DNA from 3 places in the Neobacillus sp. NPDC097160 genome. Region 1 is predicted to be linked to each of the others. Evidence: predicted binding sites of a transcription regulator. Region 1 holds the regulator's gene; each other region holds the start of a gene.

Region 1 (3,280 bases):
TCTTGAATAATCCCATTAATGGGGCTTTGTGTGTAACGAGAATCGTTTGCCCGCCTATTTCCTTTGCCTTACACTCTCCGAAAATTTTAATATCCACGTGATCAGCATTTAAAAGCCCGCCAATCCTAAATATGGATTCCGCATTAAACGTTTCGGCTTCACAATCCCCTTCGACCGTAAGCCTGCCTTTAATTTTGATTTCCTCTGCCTTTACCCTTCCACCGATAGTCGCTTTTCCCGCCACCTTGAAATGATCCACATAGAGGTTATTTTCAATTTTCGCTGTTCCATCCACTGTTAACATTTTGCATTCGAGATTCCCTTTAATTTTTCCGTTTCCGTTAACCTTCGCTTTATTCGTCATGACATTCCCGTTGACCATACCCGAACCATGACATTCAAATACTACACACTCTATATCGCTGTTAACTGTTCCTTTTCCATTGATAGTTACATGGTGAAATTCCCCGCCGTTTGCTGACCCAAAGCCGTTAAGATTCAGGTCTCCCCTTTTTTTCGTATCCATGGTCATTCTCCTTTATAATAGTTTCGCTTTCATCTCTTCCATACATTTCACAAGAGAAAGCTGCACAACGATTTTCGTTCCCTGTTCAAACTTTATTTCCTCCGTATTTATGAGTAAAAAGCACGATGAAACCCCCAATTTTCTTGTCAGCACGATTTCCCCGTTTTTCTGTTTGATTAATCCCCTATTATCCTTTACGACTTGAAGCAGCATTTTCCCTTCATCTAGGTTAATTTCCCCGGATTGCAGCAGCTTCTCTAATACATAGACTTCAAGAATTCTTGAAAAATCAAAATGTGATCCGCCCTTTTCATGCTCAAGATATAAGTCCATAACCGCACCCGAAACAATGTTACGTTTTACTAGTTCATCATTAGTGAAATGTAACTCTGTTACATTAGGAGAAAACATATCTGCCAGTTCATCCAAGGAAAGATTCTCTTTCATCGTCTGAATCTTGTCGATCCGTTCTAAGATCTTTTCTTTTGGAAAAAATGTTTCCTGGCCCGTAAACGTTGACTTTCGAACAAACCATTCCTCTGGAATGAGATCCTTTCGTTTCCAGCGATATAGCTGTCCGTACGAAATCCCTGCCATATCCAATAAATCCTTTTTAGAAATTAACTCCTCGCTCATTAGTAAAAACCCCTTTCTGTCTTATAATGTAACATAACACTGTTACGCATGTAAAGACTGAAAATAAAAAAAGGGCTATTCACCACTTTCTGTGAATAACCCACTTCAACTTATTCTTCTATTTCCTCTGTCTCTGTCGGATAATGCTTTAAAAAGTAAATGAGTGATTGCAGTTCTACTGCTAAGTCGATATGATGAACCCGAATGGACGGAGGGACATTTAATCTTGCCGGGGTAAAGTTTAATATCCCTTTCACATCAGCTTTCACAAGTCGGTCGGTAATCATCTGTGCTACGGGAGCCGGAACGGTTAGAATCGCAACTGATATTTGTGCATCCGTCAGCACCTTTTCCAATTCATCCATATTGTAAACCGGTACCTCGCGGATTTTGGTTCCCATTTTTGCCGGATCGACATCGAAAGCACATTCTATTTTTGTGTTATTATTTTTTAAAAAATTATAGTTTAAAAAGGCCGTACCAAGATTACCTACGCCAATTAACGCAACCTTTGTTAATTCATCCTGGTCGAGTGTTTTACGAAAGAAGGTTAGTAAGTAATTGACATTGTACCCATAGCCTTTTTTCCCTAATGCACCGAAATACGAAAAATCGCGGCGAATCGTTGCCGAATCGACCTTAACCGCTTCACTTAATTCCGCAGATGAGACCCTTTGCTTGCCGGAAGTATGCAGGTTTTTTAAAAATCGATAATAGAGGGGCAGCCGTTTGGCTGTCGCCTGTGGTATCTTCATCGTTTCATTACTCATAATCTCCCACACCCCTTTAAATTTTAGTTAACGATCATTTCACTTGTTCAGTTCGCTTAAAGTCACCATTTTTTCCGCCCGTTTTCTCAACTAAATAGGTCGGTCCAATGACCATGCCTTTATCGACTGCTTTACACATATCATAGACGGTTAAAGCACAAGCTGAAGCGGCTGTTAACGCTTCCATTTCCACACCCGTGTTCCCTTTTGTTTTAACCGCTGCAGCAATTTGTAATTGATAATTTTCTTGCTGACCCTTTTCCCATGAAAAGGAGATATTTACCCCTGTTAAGGGAATTGGATGACACATCGGAATGAGATCCCAAGTCTTTTTAGCCGCCATGACTGCCGCAACCTGAGCTACTGCTAAAACATCACCTTTTTTCATGTCATGATTGGTTATTTTTTCAAAAATTTCTTTACTAACCGTTATGCTGGAATGAGCCAGAGCGGTACGTGCCGTTTCCAGTTTGTCGCTGACATCGACCATCTTTGCTCTGCCTTCTTTATTAAAATGAGTAAATTCTACCATAAAAAATATCCTCCTATCCAAAAATAATACACTATTTTTCCTTTTATGTGTGTGAAACTTTGAACTTTTTTATCTGAGTAAAGACATCGCCTGATACTGAAAGACTAGCGCTTTATTGCCGACATTCCCTTTATACGGTACACTACTAGTATGTACAGAGGTGAATAAAGATGATTTTGTTGCAGGTTAATCAACTACAAAAATATTATGGCGCTGACCTTATTTTATCGAATATAAAGCTAGAATTACAAACGCGGGACCGAGTTGCCCTCGTCGGTCGAAACGGCGCTGGAAAATCGACATTATTGAAGATTATTGCCGGCCACTTGTCACATGATGGCGGTGAGATTATCAAGCCAAAAGAAGTGACGATCGGCTATTTAGCGCAAAATACCGGCCTTGAATCTAATTTGTCCATTTGGGAAGAAATGTTGACTGTCTTCGAACCGCTTCGCACGATGGAAAAATCACTGCGCAATCTGGAAGTGCAAATGGCCGATCCTAATGTGTTCGAAAACACGGTGAAATACGAGAGAATTATAAAAGAATATGATCAGCTCCAAGTGCAATTTAAGGAACAGGGAGGCTATCAATACGAAGCAGATATGCGCTCCGTCCTGCATGGGTTAAATTTTCTCGAAAGTTCCCTAATGATTTCTAGTTTAAGCGGCGGACAGAAAACCCGGCTAGCCCTTGGCAAGCTGCTGTTAACGAGACCCGATATCTTAATTCTGGACGAGCCCACAAACCATCTGGATATTGATACCCTATCATGGCTCGAGCAATACTTGCAGGGCTATGATGGCGCGATTTTAA
Region 2 (3,280 bases), on a different contig from region 1:
GCTTTTGATTATTATTTTAAGGCATATCAAAAAAATGTTCCAGGAATTCATGGAGCACCACTGCATGATGTTCTCCCTCTCATGGCTTTAACCATCCCTGATCTCGTTAAATATTTTCCCCGTCGTGTCACAGTAGAGGAATTTGGCAATGCCAAAGGCAAAAGTATTGCTGATTTTCGCCCAAAACCTGATAAAGAGCCGCCGGAAAGTTTAGATTACATTGGTATGGAGGCAGACATACAAAAATTTATCGTCAATTTTATGGAGATCTTTTTGCAAGGGGATTTTCACAAAAAATGAAACCCAATATGGTTTCATCTTTTTTAATACAAAATATTTTCAGTATTTCCTAGTTTTAGAAATTCAATTGACTTTAGAAGCAAATTACGATAAAATAGAGTTACGCTTTAATGTACGTTAATATTTATTGTGTTAAGTTCGTAACTGCACGAACATGTGGGTGATATCCTTTACCCAATCGTGTAATTACGTCTTTTTTATTATTTTAAATAGACGATTAACTTAAAGTGAACAAATTGTTGGGGGTAAAATCCATGAATAACGGTAAAGTAAAATGGTTTAATGCAGAAAAAGGTTTCGGATTTATTGAAGCTGATGGCGGTCAAGATGTATTCGTTCACTTCTCAGCTATTCAATCAGAAGGCTTCAAAACATTAGAAGAAGGCCAATCGGTTTCTTTTGAAATCGTTGAAGGCGCTCGTGGACCACAAGCAGCTAACGTAAAAACAGTTTAATTTTCTTAAAATAAATGGGTGATGCATAAATGAAGGCATCACTTTTTTATCTATATAATGATTTCTAGATTAATAGAATCAGAACTTACAAACAAAGTGTTCAAAAACAGTCATAACTAATTATAAGGAGTGATCGTTTTGGCGTTTGGTAGAAAAAATGATGAAGAAATCAAATTGGAAGAGACTAAGATTTGGGTATGTAATTCAGAGAATTGTAAGTGCTGGGTTCGTGATAATTTTAAAAGCAGTGAAGTTCCCCTTTGTCCCATTTGCAAAAGTGAAATGAGTCAATCAACTAAAGAACTTCAGGTTATTCATAATCATAGTAAGAATTTTATGTAATGAAATATGTTAGCAGGGAGTATCCAAACTCCCTGCTTTTTCATTATTCTTCTCGATGCTGACAGCAATAGGTCAGAACTAGTACTTCCTCGTCTTCTTCAAGCGCGAAATCAAAAACCTTCTCGCTCCCGCGTTCATAAAAATAATAGTTGGTAATTTTGTCACCACTGTCATCACTGACGTAAATCACTTTTAAGCCAACACCTTTTTCAGAGTAAAGTTCATCCTCCGCGTCAATTTCAAGTTCGAGGAAAAATTCATAGCGGTCACCTGATAATAAACCAAATGGGTCTTCTAGTTTTTCAACTTCATGGCCAATAATATTCATGGGGATCATCCTTTGCTGTTTAGTAGACCCTCCTATTATACACATTTTCTTTATAACTGAAAAAATTCTTCTCCATTATACTCATCCTCCGGATTATGACTATAATGTGAATAATTGCACAAAGTGATTCCAACTTTGGCAAAATGAGGTAAGATAAAAATATAAGGTCTATCTGAAGTAATTAGGAAAAGTGGTGAAAAAAATTTGAATAATTATGTGAAATATTTCACAATCGAGGGGAATGAGGGCATGGCGACAACAACTGAACCTTTACATAATCAATTACATCCATTTTTATTATCGAGGAAAAAACTTTATCAATTCCTCCATCTGATATTTTTACCACCAACAAATATGTTATTAGGAGAAATTCGGAATAGCGCTAATTTCCATGAATTAGAAGAAGTTTATGAGGGTGGAAAAATTCTTTGCCACTTTTTTGACCATCTATCTACTGAACAAATTAAAAAGGAGAATGAAGAATATCAAAGGCTATTCGTTGGTCCAGGGCCATTTACGGCACCCCCTTGGGAGTCTTATTACAGGAGTAAGGATCAGCTGTTATTCGAAGAATGGATGTATCAAATCAGAGAGCAATACCATCAATTTGGTCTTCAAAATATAAAAGAAAATAATGAGCCTGATGACCACTTATTACTTGAATTGGAATTTATGATCTTTCTTACGGATTTAAGCTTGCAAGAGACCAAGCCTGAAAGGATCCTGGAATTAATCGCCAGCCAAATTCATTTTCTGGAAAAACATCTAACTGTCTGGATTCCATTCTTTTGTGAAAGAGTCATTGAGAATACCAAAAGTCATTTATATTTGGGGGCAGCAATGCTTCTCGAAGACTATTTAATCCAAGATTTAACATACTTAGTGGAAATAAGGGAGGTATTGACCGGTGACTGAAAATAACCATTTAACGAACTTTTTAACGAATAAAATGCAGCGGCGGACTTTTTTGAAATGGTCCGGGGCTATTGGGATTCCCGTTATCGCTGGGGGAATTGGCACAAAGATGCTTGTGGAACGTAAAGAAGAAACGAAGATTGTGAGTGCCAAGGACACCGAAAAAATTATTTCAACCTGCAGTATTAATAATTGTGGGGGCCGCTGTGTCATTAAAGCTCATGTGAAGGATGGCGTGGTGGTTCGTGTCAGTACAGATACACAGGAAAGCGGTGATTTATCTACACCGCCCTTAAGAGCCTGTGTAAGAGGTAGAAATTATCGAAGTATGCTCTATCACCCTGACCGCCTTAAATATCCGATGAAACGAGTAGGTAAACGTGGTGAAGGGAAATTTACGCGCATTTCATGGGATGAGGCAATCGAAACCATTGCATCCGAGGTAAAGCGAATTGGTGATCAATACGGTCCAGAGTCTAGATATGTCAACTATGCATCAGGGCAAAGCTGGGGTTTACATGGAGGTAAGAATGCCGCTAGGAAACTATTATCACTTGCAGGGGGCTATTTAAATTATAGTAATGACTATAGTTCTGGGGCGGGAAATGTAGCCACGCCATATACATACGGGACGAATAATTCCGGAAGCAGCTTTGATTCTCTTTTACACTCGAAATATATCATTTTGTGGGGACAAAATCCGTCAGAGATGATTTTTTCGACACCGTACCGTGAATATTTGATGCAAGCAAAGAAAAATGGTGCAAAAATCATTGTGATTGATCCCCGATATACGGATACTGCAATTGCGTTTGCCGATGAATGGATTCCGATTCTCCCCACGACTGATAATGCGTTGATGGATGCAATGGGGTATGTCATTATTACGGAGAAATTACATGATCAAGCATTTCTTGATAAATACTGTATTGGCTTTGAT
Region 3 (3,280 bases), on a different contig from region 1:
TCTATATTCCTTCATTTGATGAATGGACTGGCCATCATCAATAGTATTTTTAAGTCTAAGAAAAACCTTGTGAGCATCCCCACGCAATGAAAACATCTTCTTGTCCGCCCCCCTCATAAATGGGATCAAACTATTCTTTTATTCCTTAGGATTATCATATCCATCAAGTTCTTATTCTTTTTTGATTGATTTTGGCTTTAGACCTTTTATTAAAAAAGGGCTCTGTCCCCCACTGCATTAACACTTCATTACCCTAGGGTTCAGTTATCGGCATTCAATTCAGGTATTCACCTTTTAAAAAAAGAGTCAGCCCTGCCGATTTCACGTGATGGGGATGACCCTTTTTTAGTTCAATATTTCTCATATAAACCAAGTAATTCACTACTTCAAATGTGAAAATCTTTGATTCTGCCTTATTCCGGTATATTCAAACTTTATCTGATATGTTTTATCACGCACGCAACCAAAAATTACCAAATCTATCGATGGAGTCTTAACTATTTCATTCAGCTCCACATTGCCATCCGTATCTTCGATGTAGAATTGAAGATTTTTATTAAAAATAAATCCAATGCTCCCTTTATTGGATTCATTCCACTCAGAATTTTTATCAAAAATGAATTCAATACCCCCTATTGGATTTATTCCACTCAGAATTTTTTTCAAAATTGCATCCAATACCCCTTATTGGATTCATTTCACATAAGTTTTTTATGAAAAATGAATCCAACTTATCTAATTGGGATTCTTACTTCGCACTATCCTCTCAGATGATGATGCCAAACAAAAATTAAAAGACCTTAAATCAAACATTTAATAGTTAAAATTAAAATCAGGCAGTCTTAGTGATTGCCTGATTTTCCATGGTTATTTTGAAGTAAGTTACGTTATTTGAAATCGTAACAGCTATCGAGCATTTTCGGCAGGTTTTTCATGACCTATTTTGAAATAGCCTTTGATAAATGGAACCGCAAATCGGTCAAGTCCAAAGTAGTAAGCACCGGCTCCTGCGAATAAGAGAATCATTGCTGCTGTATAAAGTATTGGATTAGTGCTTGTTGTACCAGCTAACATAAAGTTTAAGTTCATGAAGGCTCCGGCAATTAAAGCTGGAATTGTTGCTAAACCGACGATTAAACCAATACCAACAAGTAATTCTCCCCAAGGTATTAATACGTTGAAAATATGAACGTTTGGCATTGCAAATTGTTGTAAGAACTCAGCATACCATCCTTGAACTGCTGGATGATCACCAGTTGCATTTGCAAGAGCACCTTTTAGGAATCCGGCAGCATCAAATCCGCCTGTTATTTTATGAAAACCTGCCTCAATCCATTGTAAGCCAAGCCATATTCGTAAAACTGTCCAAACACCTGCTGTTAGAGGGGTTTTGTACCATCTCATCACAATCATCTCCTATTAGTCCTTGTGAAATATTTCACAAGTTTATTGAAAAATTTTTGTGTCCCCTTTCGTTAAGGGGCTGATCAGCTAGCTGGATTTTGTAGTGAAGTTTGTGATTGTTTTCACTATCTTCTCTACACTTTAAATATACTCAGTTTGGATCCAATTGGCAACGACTTTCACAGTTTTTTAACATATTAATGTTAGAAATATGAATTTAATGTGAACAGTTGGTTTCATCCAGCAGATGAAAGCAAATTCAAAAAATTGGTTAAAAAGGGGTAGTTCCCGCACGTGAAATTGGCAGGGGACTGACCATTTTTTAGTTCATATATACGACTCATATTTACTAAGTAATTCACTACTTCAGCTGCATGGTTGTAATACAAGTAGGATCACCTTCCAAAGTGGCAATCTCTGATTCTGCCTTTTTTCCGTCATATTCAAACTTTATCTGATCCGTTTTATCACGAGGCAGCCAAAAATCGATAAATCCATTAGATTGGGTCTTAACTTTTTTAAAGGATCAAGTGGGATACTAAAGTTGCTTTATTTCTTAGAGTTATCATCAAACATAGTCCCCTTTTTTAAGTTGATAAACATTAAAAGTTAATGATGCTTCCCCTCTAAGATGTATTCGTCTCGATTTGCTTTCTCAATATTGCACCTAACATAACAGTAGTATATTGTTGTATTCGACGATATGGTTCATCAACTTAAACCATTAAACCGATTATTGGAGGTATTTTACTGAATGAATAAACAGGACCAACTAAATATGATCAAAGAGGGTTTTATTAATTGTCAAAAAGTACTATTGGCAATTGGTGATGAAACACGTCAATCGATCTTGTTAGTTCTAATGGGGACGGATTGTCAAACAGGATTACGTGTGGGTGAAATCACTGAACAAACACATCTTTCTCGACCTGCTGTGTCCCATCATCTTAAGGTTTTACGAGATGCCGGTATTATTTTAATGCGTAAAGAAGGGACAAAAAACTTTTATTATATTAATGTACGTACAGAATTAGGTTTATTAAGAACGCTTGTGTTGGATATTGATAAGTTCATGCAGAACTTTTATTGAAATGATGGAATTTAAACCACACATTATTTTGGAGGTATAGGCTATGAGAGCAATGGTTATTGATAGGTATGGGAAAGTTCCAATGCGCTTGGCAGAAATGCCCACACCTGAAATTGGTGAATATGAGGTACTCGCAGAAATTCATGCAGCTAGTATTAATCCTGTTGATTTTAAGATACGCGATGGGAAAGTGAAATTGTTAGTTAAATATAAAATGCCTCTTATCTTAGGGAATGACTTTTCTGGTGTCGTTGCAAAGGTTGGCGCAAAAGTGACTCGTTTTAAAGTTGGTGACGAAATATATGCACGTCCACGTAAGAGTAAAATCGGTACTTTTGCTGAATATATCGCTATTCATGAAGATGACATCGCCTTAAAACCTAAAAATTTGAGCTTTGAAGAAGCAGCATCGATCCCGCTGGTTGGGTTAACCTCCTATCAAGCCCTAACAGACATTTTGCAATTACAAAAGGGACAAAAGATTTTAATTCAGGCTGGGGCTGGTGGTGTCGGTACCTTTGCTATTCAACTGGCCAAATTAATGGGTGCCACTGTTGCAACGACTGCCAGTGAAGCTGGTGGGAATTTAGTAAAATCTCTTGGTGCAGATGAAATAATAAATTACAAGACGGATAAATTTGAAGAGATACTGAAAAACTATGATGCTGTATTTGATACACTTGGGGGCGAGATTCTCGAAAAATCATTCGAAGTGATAAAAAGCGGAGGAAAAATTGTTTCCGTTTCGGGATTACCGAATGCTCGTTTTGGTAAAGAATATGGTTC

The links. Region 1 encodes Rex, which represses fermentation and respiration genes when NADH is low (regulators of the CRP and FNR family bind a similar motif). Its sites were predicted from a motif close to TTGTGAAATATTTCACAA; they were not measured.
Region 2: a site for Rex is predicted at 1,640-1,657, ahead of ACIQXV_RS06080 (TorD/DmsD family molecular chaperone). Genes of this name have one in related genera too.
Region 3: a site for Rex is predicted at 1,427-1,444, ahead of ACIQXV_RS27385 (DoxX family membrane protein). Genes of this name have one in related genera too.

What each region holds. Positions count from the first base shown of each region.
Region 1 covers NZ_JBIWDU010000022.1:86,999-90,278, forward strand. The annotation lists gene ACIQXV_RS25475 (polymer-forming cytoskeletal protein) at 1-526, opposite strand, end outside; gene ACIQXV_RS25480 (YhbD family protein) at 539-1,162, opposite strand; gene ACIQXV_RS25485 (redox-sensing transcriptional repressor Rex) at 1,273-1,932, opposite strand; gene moaC (cyclic pyranopterin monophosphate synthase MoaC) at 1,967-2,464, opposite strand; gene ACIQXV_RS25495 (ABC-F family ATP-binding cassette domain-containing protein) at 2,635-3,280, shown strand, end outside.
Region 2 covers NZ_JBIWDU010000003.1:326,364-329,643, forward strand. The annotation lists gene ACIQXV_RS06060 (nucleoside hydrolase) at 1-300, shown strand, start outside; gene ACIQXV_RS06065 (cold-shock protein) at 555-755, shown strand; gene ACIQXV_RS06070 (cold-shock protein) at 894-1,097, shown strand; gene ACIQXV_RS06075 (DUF6509 family protein) at 1,141-1,425, opposite strand; gene ACIQXV_RS06080 (TorD/DmsD family molecular chaperone) at 1,675-2,340, shown strand; gene ACIQXV_RS06085 (DMSO/selenate family reductase complex A subunit) at 2,333-3,280, shown strand, end outside.
Region 3 covers NZ_JBIWDU010000028.1:43,608-46,887, reverse strand. The annotation lists gene ACIQXV_RS27395 (hypothetical protein) at 1-96, opposite strand, end outside; gene ACIQXV_RS27390 (hypothetical protein) at 382-678, opposite strand; gene ACIQXV_RS27385 (DoxX family membrane protein) at 907-1,404, opposite strand; partial or broken gene ACIQXV_RS27380 (CueP family metal-binding protein) at 1,766-1,918, opposite strand; gene ACIQXV_RS27375 (ArsR/SmtB family transcription factor) at 2,159-2,494, shown strand; gene ACIQXV_RS27370 (NADP-dependent oxidoreductase) at 2,538-3,280, shown strand, end outside.